Linked DNA regions of Thiorhodovibrio frisius. The protein of the gene in region 2 interacts with the protein of the main gene of each other region in a pairwise test. Links are inferred from orthologs where the notes say so. Each region holds a gene or a part of one and is shown on either strand. Other genes may lie near its edges.

What was found.
Region 1: the proteins of ftsH (region 2) and hflK interact in binary tests that used the Escherichia coli proteins (3 or more experiments, as listed by UniProt). The link is inferred for Thiorhodovibrio frisius from one-to-one orthologs.

The regions. Positions count from the first base shown.
Region 1 is NZ_CP121471.1:752,668-757,053, reverse strand. What follows is about bases 1-2,955. They hold hflK (FtsH protease activity modulator HflK), read right to left. Parts: upstream 2,089-2,955; coding sequence 913-2,088; downstream 1-912. Other genes in these bases: hflX (ribosome rescue GTPase HflX), read right to left, coding at 2,327-2,955; hflC (protease modulator HflC), read right to left, coding at 1-913. In the rest of the region: more of hflX, read right to left, coding at 2,956-3,643; RNA chaperone Hfq, read right to left, coding at 3,668-3,925; tRNA (adenosine(37)-N6)-dimethylallyltransferase MiaA, read right to left, coding at 4,192-4,386.
Region 2 is NZ_CP121471.1:1,569,146-1,573,499, reverse strand. Bases 1,433-4,354 are described here. They hold ftsH (ATP-dependent zinc metalloprotease FtsH), read right to left. Parts: upstream 3,899-4,354; coding sequence 1,967-3,898; downstream 1,433-1,966. Other genes in these bases: Thiofri_RS07295 (RlmE family RNA methyltransferase), read right to left, coding at 4,108-4,354; folP (dihydropteroate synthase), read right to left, coding at 1,433-1,970. Also shown: glmM (phosphoglucosamine mutase), read right to left, coding at 1-1,080; more of folP, read right to left, coding at 1,155-1,432. UniProt on the Escherichia coli protein: Acts as a processive, ATP-dependent zinc metallopeptidase for both cytoplasmic and membrane proteins. Plays a role in the quality control of integral membrane proteins.

The DNA of each region.
Region 1 (4,386 bases), 820 kb from region 2 along the record:
GACGGCTGTCCGCGCCAGTGCCAGCCCCGTCCGGGGAGACGGCCGCGCCCTGCTGATTGTTGAAGTAACGGAAAAACTCCGAGTCTGGCGCCAACACCATGGTCGTGTCCTTGCCCAAGAAAGATTTCCGGTAGGCATCCAGGCTGCGGTAGAAGGCATAGAACTCGCGGTCCTGCTCAAAGGCATCCGCGTAGACCTGCGCCGCCTTGGCATCTCCCAGACCTCGGGTTTCTTCTGACTCCTTATAGGCATCGGCAAGAGTGACCGTGCGCTGGCGGTCGGCATCGGCGCGGATGCGCTCAGCGGCCTCGTGACCCTTGGCGCGCAGATCGCTCGCCACCCGCTCACGCTCGGCGCGCATGCGGTTGTAGACGGACTCGCTGACCTCGGGTGGCAGGTCGATCTTCTTCACCCGCACATCAACCACCTCGACGCCCAACTCTGTGGCCTGGGTGTCGAGTTTACTGGTCAGCACCTGCATCAGTTCCAGGCGGTCTTCCGAGACCACCTCCTGAATGGTGCGTCGGCCAAACTCGTCACGCAGGCTGGTGTTAATGCGCTCGGCCAGCAGGCGCGCGGCGCGGGCGCTGTCGCCGCCGGTGGAGCGGAAAAACTGCGCCGCATTATTGATGCGCCATTTGGCGTAAGAATCGACGATCACGTCTTTCTTCTCGATGGTGAGGAAGCGCTCAGGCTGGGAGTCAAGCGTGCGGATGCGCGCGTCGAATTTGATCACCTTGTTCAGCACCGGCACCTTCCAGTGCAGACCCGGCTGATATTCCGACCCGACGATTTCACCCAGGCGGAGTTTGATCGCGATCTCCCACTGATACACGATAAAGGCCGAAGCGGCGACCGCCCCGACAAGCACCAGGACGGCGACGCCCGAGAGGAGTTTCATGCGGTCCGTCATCAGCGGGTCCTCCGTTCGCGATTCACATTGCGCATCGGCCGTTGGGCCGTCGAGCTGCTCGTGTCGCTACTCGAGGCGCTCGACAAGTCGCCGGTTGAGGTCTTGCCACCACCTGCGCCCGTGTTTTTCATCAGTTGATCCAGCGGCAGATACATCAGGCTATTGCTGTCGGGAACATCAATCAGCACCTTCTGGCTGTCGCCGATGACATCCTCCATTGCAGCCAGATACAGACGCTCACGCATCACCTCAGGTGCCTTGCGATATTCCGTCAGCACCGCCAGGAAGCGCGAACTCTCACCCTCGGCCTCGGCAATGACTTGATCGCGATAAGCCTTGGCATCAGCGATCACCCGGGCCGCTTCACCGCGTGCCTGCGGCAGAATCTGATTGGAGTAAGCCTCGGCCTGGTTCTCGGAGCGCTCCTTGTCCTCGCGCGCCTTAATGGCGTCATCGAAAGCCTCTTTGACCTGCTCCGGTGGCTTGGCTGGCTGCATGTTGATAGAGGTGACCAGGAGCCCGGTCTTGTACTCTTTGATCAGGGCCTGGACGCGCTCGCGGATGGTCGCCGCCACGGCGCTGCGGCCCTCAGTCAGGATGAAGTCGAGCTTGCTGCCACCGATGGTCTTGCGCACCACGGTCTCGGTCACATCACGCAGGGTTTTCTCGGGATTCTGATCCTGGAACAGGTAATTGGACGCATCCTCGATGCGCGACTGCACAGTCAGCTCGACATCGACGATGTTTTCGTCCTGGGTCAGCATCAGGGCTTTATGGCTGAAGGACGAAATCTCGTCAACATTGACAATTTCGACCTGCTCAACCGGCCAGGGCCAGTGCCAGTGCGGGCCAGGCTGGGTGGTTCTTTCATAGACACCAAAGCGCAGCACCACGCCGCGCTCGGCCGGGTCGACGATGTAAATGCCGGTGGCGAGCCAGAGCACCAGAAGCACACCGATGACGATGCCGACGGCCCATGCCCCAAGCGGCCCGACAGGTGAACCACCACCGGAGCCCCCACCAGCACCAGAACCGCCCGAATCGCCACCGAACAGGCCTTTCATTTTGTCCTGCAAATTGCGCACGATCTCATCAAGATCGGGCGGTCCACCCTGGTTTCCCTGCTGGGACCCCCAAGGGTCTTTGCCTCCGCCTCCCGGCTCATTCCAGGCCATAGTGTCTCCGTCTGGGCTAATAATTAGAAGGTGCTGATGCATGCTGCGCCACGACCATCAAACGGGCATTTTAGGTATTCCAGGCCCCGGCGACAATGCGCGGCCTCACCATACAGGAAATTCTGCCGCCTAGCGCTTTCGCTTACCCGCTTCGCGGCGGGCAGCCCCTTGCCTGACTCGGCGCATAAAGTCACCTCTGCAAACTGACAGCCGGCATATTTGTTCGCGGACAACAACCTTATTGGCAAGCGGCCTCAAGTGTTGTCCCGGCCGCAGGCGCCCGCGCATCCAGAAGCCGACCATGACGCTTCAACTCTCTGCGCAGGCGTTCGCGGTCGATCATCACCGCCATGGTCCAGCCGCCATCCGCCCTGGCTTCTTCAGCGAGAATTTGCCCGTGGCGATAGAGCCAGGCGCGCAGGGCGCCTTCTGAAGGATTAAGCTCGAGCTGACAGTTTTCAACCTGGCCGCGAAAACGCTCGGCCAGTGCGTCAATGAGAAGCTCCACGCCATCACCCGTGCGCGCAGACAGCCACACCGTCGTCACCTGCCCCGCCGCGTCGCGATCCACTCGCGGCCCCTGGTCCGCGAGCTGGTCGATTTTGTTCATCACCCGCAGGCGCGCAATGCCCTCGGTGCCGATCTCCATCAGCACCTGTTCGACATCCCGCTCGCAACGCTCACGCTCATTGCCAGCGGCGTCGATGACATGCAGCAGCAATGCCGCCGAGCGCGTTTCCTGCAAGGTCGCGCGGAAGGCCGCGACCAGCTCGTGCGGCAACTGGCTAATGAATCCGACCGTATCCGCCACCACCACGGCCGGTGCATTAGGCAGCTCCAGGCGACGCAGCGTTGGGTCCAGAGTCGCGAACAGCTGATCGGCCTGAAACACCCCGGCCGCAGTCAGGCGATTGAACAGGGTGGACTTGCCGGCATTGGTGTAGCCCACCAGAGACACTGTGGCGATCTCGGCGCGATCCCGCGCCTGGCGCCCCTGGGCGCGCTGGGTCTCAATGCGCTCGAGGCGCTTGTTCAAGGCAACAATGCGCTGGCCGAGCAGGCGCCGGTCGGTCTCGAGCTGGGTTTCACCCGGCCCGCGCAGGCCGATACCACCCTTCTGGCGCTCGAGATGGGTCCAGCCGCGCACCAGGCGAGTCGACAGATGCCGCAGTTGCGCCAGTTCCACCTGGAGTTTGCCCTCGAACGAGCGCGCGCGCCGAGCGAAAATATCCAAAATCAACCCGTTGCGATCCACCACACGGCAGGATAATCGGCGCTCCAGGTTACGTTCCTGCGCCGGACTCAGGGCATGATCAAAAATCACAAGCTCCGCGTCAGTCGCGGCCACCTGCTCGGCCAGCTCAGCCGCCTTGCCCTGTCCAACGAAAAAGCGCGGGTCGGGGGCATCACGCGTGCCAGTGACCAAGCCCACCTCAAGCGCCCCGGCCGCCTCGACAAGGAGGCGGAATTCGGTCGTCTCCTCGGCGTCGAGCTTTCTGCCGATGGCAAGCTGCACCAAAAGCGCGCGCTCGCCCGCGTCCGGTCGCTCAAACATCGCGACCACATCGCAGCTGTTGCCTCATTCCGCTTCGGACTCGTCCGGCTCGGCGTCATCATCTGGATAGGACCATTTGACGTTGCGCGAGGGCACCACGGTGGAAATTGCGTGTTTGTAGATCATCTGGCTGACGTTATTTTTGAGCAAGACCACGAACTGATCGAAGGATTCGATCTGCCCCTGGAGCTTGATGCCATTGACCAGAAAAATCGAAACCGCCACGCGCTCTTTGCGCAGTGCGTTCAAAAATGGGTCCTGAAGACTGTGCCCCTTCGACATACTGAAATACTCTATTGTTGTTTGGGTCCGCTTTCGTCAGCAATGTCCGCTGCACCTATGAAAAACGGATTTCGCTGATACGTTATCACAGAGCCACCGGTGCCTGATCAACTCCATGGCTTGCGATCTCTGGCTTGAGTCTTGAAAAACGCCGGCTTTTCATTCTTCGGGATGGCTGGGACCATAGGTGCTCAGCAAAATATGCGCCATACTAAGATCATGCTTCGGTCTTCTATCCGCCGACTAGCCTAAAAAGTTCGCTCGCATCAACTCGCGCCAATGCCAGCGCAGGCCAGCCTTTCCAGTGCCTGATCGAGCAAAGGCGCACCCTCGGGCAACCACAGGCAGTCGCTTTCCGAGCGCAGCCAGGTCAGCTGTCGCTTGGCAAGTTGCCGCGTTGCCGTGATGGCGAGTTCGCGCATGCGCGCGAAATCATAGTCGCCATCAAGATAGTGCCACAT
Region 2 (4,354 bases):
CTCAGCCAGGCTTTGCTCCGAGACTGCGAGCGCGGCCAACACCTGCAAGGCCGCAATAATGCCATCGCCGGTCGAGGTGCGGTCCCGACAGATAATATGACCCGAGGGCTCCCCGCCAAGAATGCCATCATCGGCCTTGAGCCGCTCCATGATGTAGCGATCACCGACCTTGACGCGGGCGAAGTCGATGCCAAGTCGCTGTAGGGCCTGCTCCAGCGCCAGATTACTCATCAGGGTGCCCACCACGGGGCCTTTCAGACAGCCAGCCTGCTGGCGGGACTTGGCAATCAGGTAAAGCATCAAGTCGCCATCGATCAGCCGCCCGTCGGCATCTACCATCAGCACCCGATCCCCGTCACCATCGAAAGCAATGCCAAGATCGGCTTGCTCGCGCTTGACCGCCTGCTGCAAAATCTCGGGATGCAATGATCCGACCGCACGGTTGATATTGAAGCCATCCGGCTCAACGCCAAGGCTGATAATCTCGCCACCGAGTTCCTCAAACACGAACGGAGCAATATTATAGGTAGCGCCATGGGCGCAATCGATCACAATTCGCAGCCCATTTAACGAGAACCACGAGGGCACCGTACTCTTGCAGAACTCGATGTAGCGCCCGCTTGCATCCTCGACCCGCTTGGCTTTGCCAAGCGCGCTCGCCGGGACCGCCTCGAGCGGGAGTTCGAGTTCGTCCTCGATTGCCAGCTCGGTGTCATCGGGCAGCTTATCCCCAGCGCCGGAGAAAAACTTAATGCCATTGTCCTCATACGGATTGTGGGACGCGGTGATGACAATGCCCGCCAAGGCACGCAGGGTACGGGTCAAATAGGCCACGCCCGGCGTTGGCATCGGTCCAAGCAGCCGGATATCCAACCCCGCCGCCACCAGCCCCGCCTCTAGGGCGGACTCAAACATATAGCCAGAAATTCGCGTGTCCTTGCCGATCAGCACCTTGCGGCCGTTGCCATGGCGTGCTAAAACGCGTCCGGCAGCCCAGCCCAGTTTGAGCACAAAATCCGGGCTGACGCTGGGGTCGCCTACGCGACCGCGAATACCATCGGTTCCGAAATACTTTCGCATGCGTTTGGGTCGAGATTGAAGCCTGTTGGTGAATCTGTAACGGGGGCCCGCAGATCAAAGACAATAACCCGCGATCACGGCTTTCCAGCCAGCCGCACAGCCTGTACCAGCTTGAGCGCTTGCACAGTCGCTGCGACATCATGGGTGCGCACAATGGCGGCCCCGCGCTCCACCGCCATGACGGCTGCCGCGAGCCCCGCTGGCATACGCTCGCCCAGCTCGGCACCGGTCAGGGCGCCCAGCATGGACTTGCGCGACAGCCCAACCAGCACCGGCGCGCCTAGTGCAAGCAAGGAGTTAAGCCCCGCCAAAAGCGCCAAATTATGCTCCAAGCGCTTGCCGAAACCAAATCCGGGGTCGATCAGAAGATTATCCCTCGCCATGCCAGCATCTTCAGCAGCCTTCAGCCGCGCGCGCAAAAATCCCGCCACCTCGGCCACCACATCGTCGTAATCCGGGTTCTGCTGCATGGTCGCGGGGTCGCCGCGCATGTGCATCAGCACGACAGGGACTTGCAACTCGACGGCCGTGGCCATGGCACCAGGCTCGCGCAGGGCGCGAATGTCGTTAATGATGCCGGCACCAGCACCGACGGCCTCGCGCATCACAACAGGATCGGAGGTGTCGATAGAAATCACCGCGCCCAGGGTGGGCGCGATGCGTTCAATTACCGGGATGACGCGATCAAGCTGCTCGGCCGCGGCGACAACGGCAGCGCCGGGCCGGGTTGACTCGCCGCCGATATCGATGATTTTCGCCCCGGCCTCGGTCATAGCCTGCGCGTGCGCGCAGGCGGCATCTATCTGGGCGTAGCGCCCGCCATCAGAGAAGGAATCGGGCGTGACATTGAGCACGCCCATGACAGAGGGCTGAGTGAGATCGAGCGTCAATGCTCGCCTGCGGGACCGCCGATTGGACCAATGCCGCTGACGGGCTTACCATCCTCGTCCGAAGTCACCGGAGCATCGGCACTGCCGCCGGGTGGATGCTGCGCATCTTCCTTGTCCCAATCCTTGGGCGGGCGCGGCGGACGGCCTTCCATGATGTCGTTGATCTGCTCCAGGTCAATGGTCTCGTACTTGATCAGCGCGGCGGCCATGTTGTGGAGCTTCTCCATGTTCTCATTCAGCAGGTTCTTGGCGCGCTCATAGTTGCGATCAATGAAACTGCGCACTTCTTCGTCGATCACGTGCGAGGTCTCATCGGACACCGACTTGTGCTGAGTGACCGAGTGGCCGAGAAAAACTTCCTGCTCGTCCTCACCGTAGGCCAGCGGGCCGAGCCTGTCCGACAGGCCCCAGCGGGTGACCATGTTGCGCGCCAGCTCAGTGGCACGCTGGATGTCGTTTGATGCGCCCGTGGTGACCATCTCCGGTCCGAAGATCAGTTCCTCGGCAATGCGCCCGCCGAACAGACTGGAGATTTGACTCTCAAGCCGCTGCTTGCTGTAGCTAAAGCGGTCATCCTCGGGCAAAAACAGCGTCACGCCCAGCGCCCGTCCGCGCGGAATGATGCTGACTTTGTGCACCGGATCATGCTGGGGCACCAAGCGCCCGACGATGGCGTGGCCAGACTCATGATAAGCAGTGAGCTTCTTCTCATCATCAGACATCACCATGGAGCGCCGCTCGGCGCCCATCATGATCTTGTCCTTCGCCTTTTCAAGGTCCTGCATATCCACCAAGCGCTTGTTGGAGCGGGCGGCAAAAAGCGCTGCCTCATTGACCAGATTGGCCAGATCGGCACCCGAGAAACCGGGCGTGCCGCGCGCGAGGATGGACGCCTTCACATCCTCGGCGGTCGGCACCTTGCGCATGTGGACCTTCAGAATCTGCTCGCGTCCGCGCACATCGGGCAGGGGCACGACCACCTGACGGTCAAAGCGACCGGGCCGCAGCAGCGCCGGGTCGAGCACATCGGGTCTGTTGGTAGCGGCAATGACAATGACGCCTTCGGTCCCCTCAAAGCCGTCCATCTCCACCAGCAGTTGGTTCAGCGTCTGCTCGCGCTCGTCATGGCCGCCGCCAAGGCCGGCACCGCGATGACGACCGACGGCGTCGATCTCATCGATAAAAATAATGCAGGGCGCGTGCTTTTTGGCCTGTTCGAACATATCGCGCACGCGCGAGGCACCGACGCCGACGAACATCTCGACAAAGTCCGAACCTGAGATGGTGAAGAAAGGGACCTTGGCCTCACCGGCAATCGCGCGCGCAAGCAGCGTTTTACCGGTGCCAGGCGGGCCGACCATGAGCACGCCTTTGGGAATCTTGCCACCGAGTTTCTGGAACTTGGATGGGTCTTTGAGGAAATCGACCACCTCGACGACTTCGTCTTTGGCTTCCTCGGCTCCGGCCACATCAGCAAAAGTGACCTTAACCTGGTCCTCGCTCAACATGCGCGCCTTGCTCTTGCCAAAGGACATGGCACCGCGCCCGCCGGCGCCGCCCTGCATCTGGCGCATGAAGAAAATCCACAGGCCGATCAGTATAAACAGCGGGAACCAGTTGATCAGTATCTGCATCAACAGCGACTGCTTCTCGGGTGGCGCGGCTTTGATCTCAACATTGTTGTTAAGCAGGTCGCCCACCAAACCATCGTCGCCCGGGCTGTAGGTGGTGAACTTGTGGCCATCGACACCCACACCTTCAATGGTGCGCCCCGTCACCACCACCTCCTTGACCTGACCCTGCTGCACCTGCTCGAGAAAATCCGAGTAGGCCATGGTCCGCGGCGTGCTTGGAGCCGTTGTGAAATTATTAAAGACGGACATCAGCACAATCGCGATGACCACCCACAGAAGCAGATTCTTTGCCATATCACTCACAGACACAGTCTCTCCAAAATTTGTCCAGCATTGCCGGACACCTTGTCGATCAGCCCGACCCGTCGTCGATCAGCCCGACCCGTCGTCGATCAGCCCGACCCGTCAGCCCGCTATCCAGAGCTTCACACCTCATCGCCGAGGCTTCACACCTCATCGATGATATCAGCTGCCGGAGAATTCGCTTGATGACCCTTAGGGAATCAACCCCGAACCGGCGATCGGCATGCTGAGCGAAAACCCGTGGCAACCAGATAGGTTTCACGGCTGTTGGCCCGCGAGGCGTCTGGCTTGCGCGTGACGACCCGCTCGAAACAGCGTCGCAATTCGCGCACCAGTTGGTCAAACCCTTCGCCATGAAACGCCTTGATCACCAGATGACCGCCAGATTGCAGCACTCTGGTTGCCAAGTCCAGTGCCAACTCGCAAAGATGCACTGAGCGCGGTTGA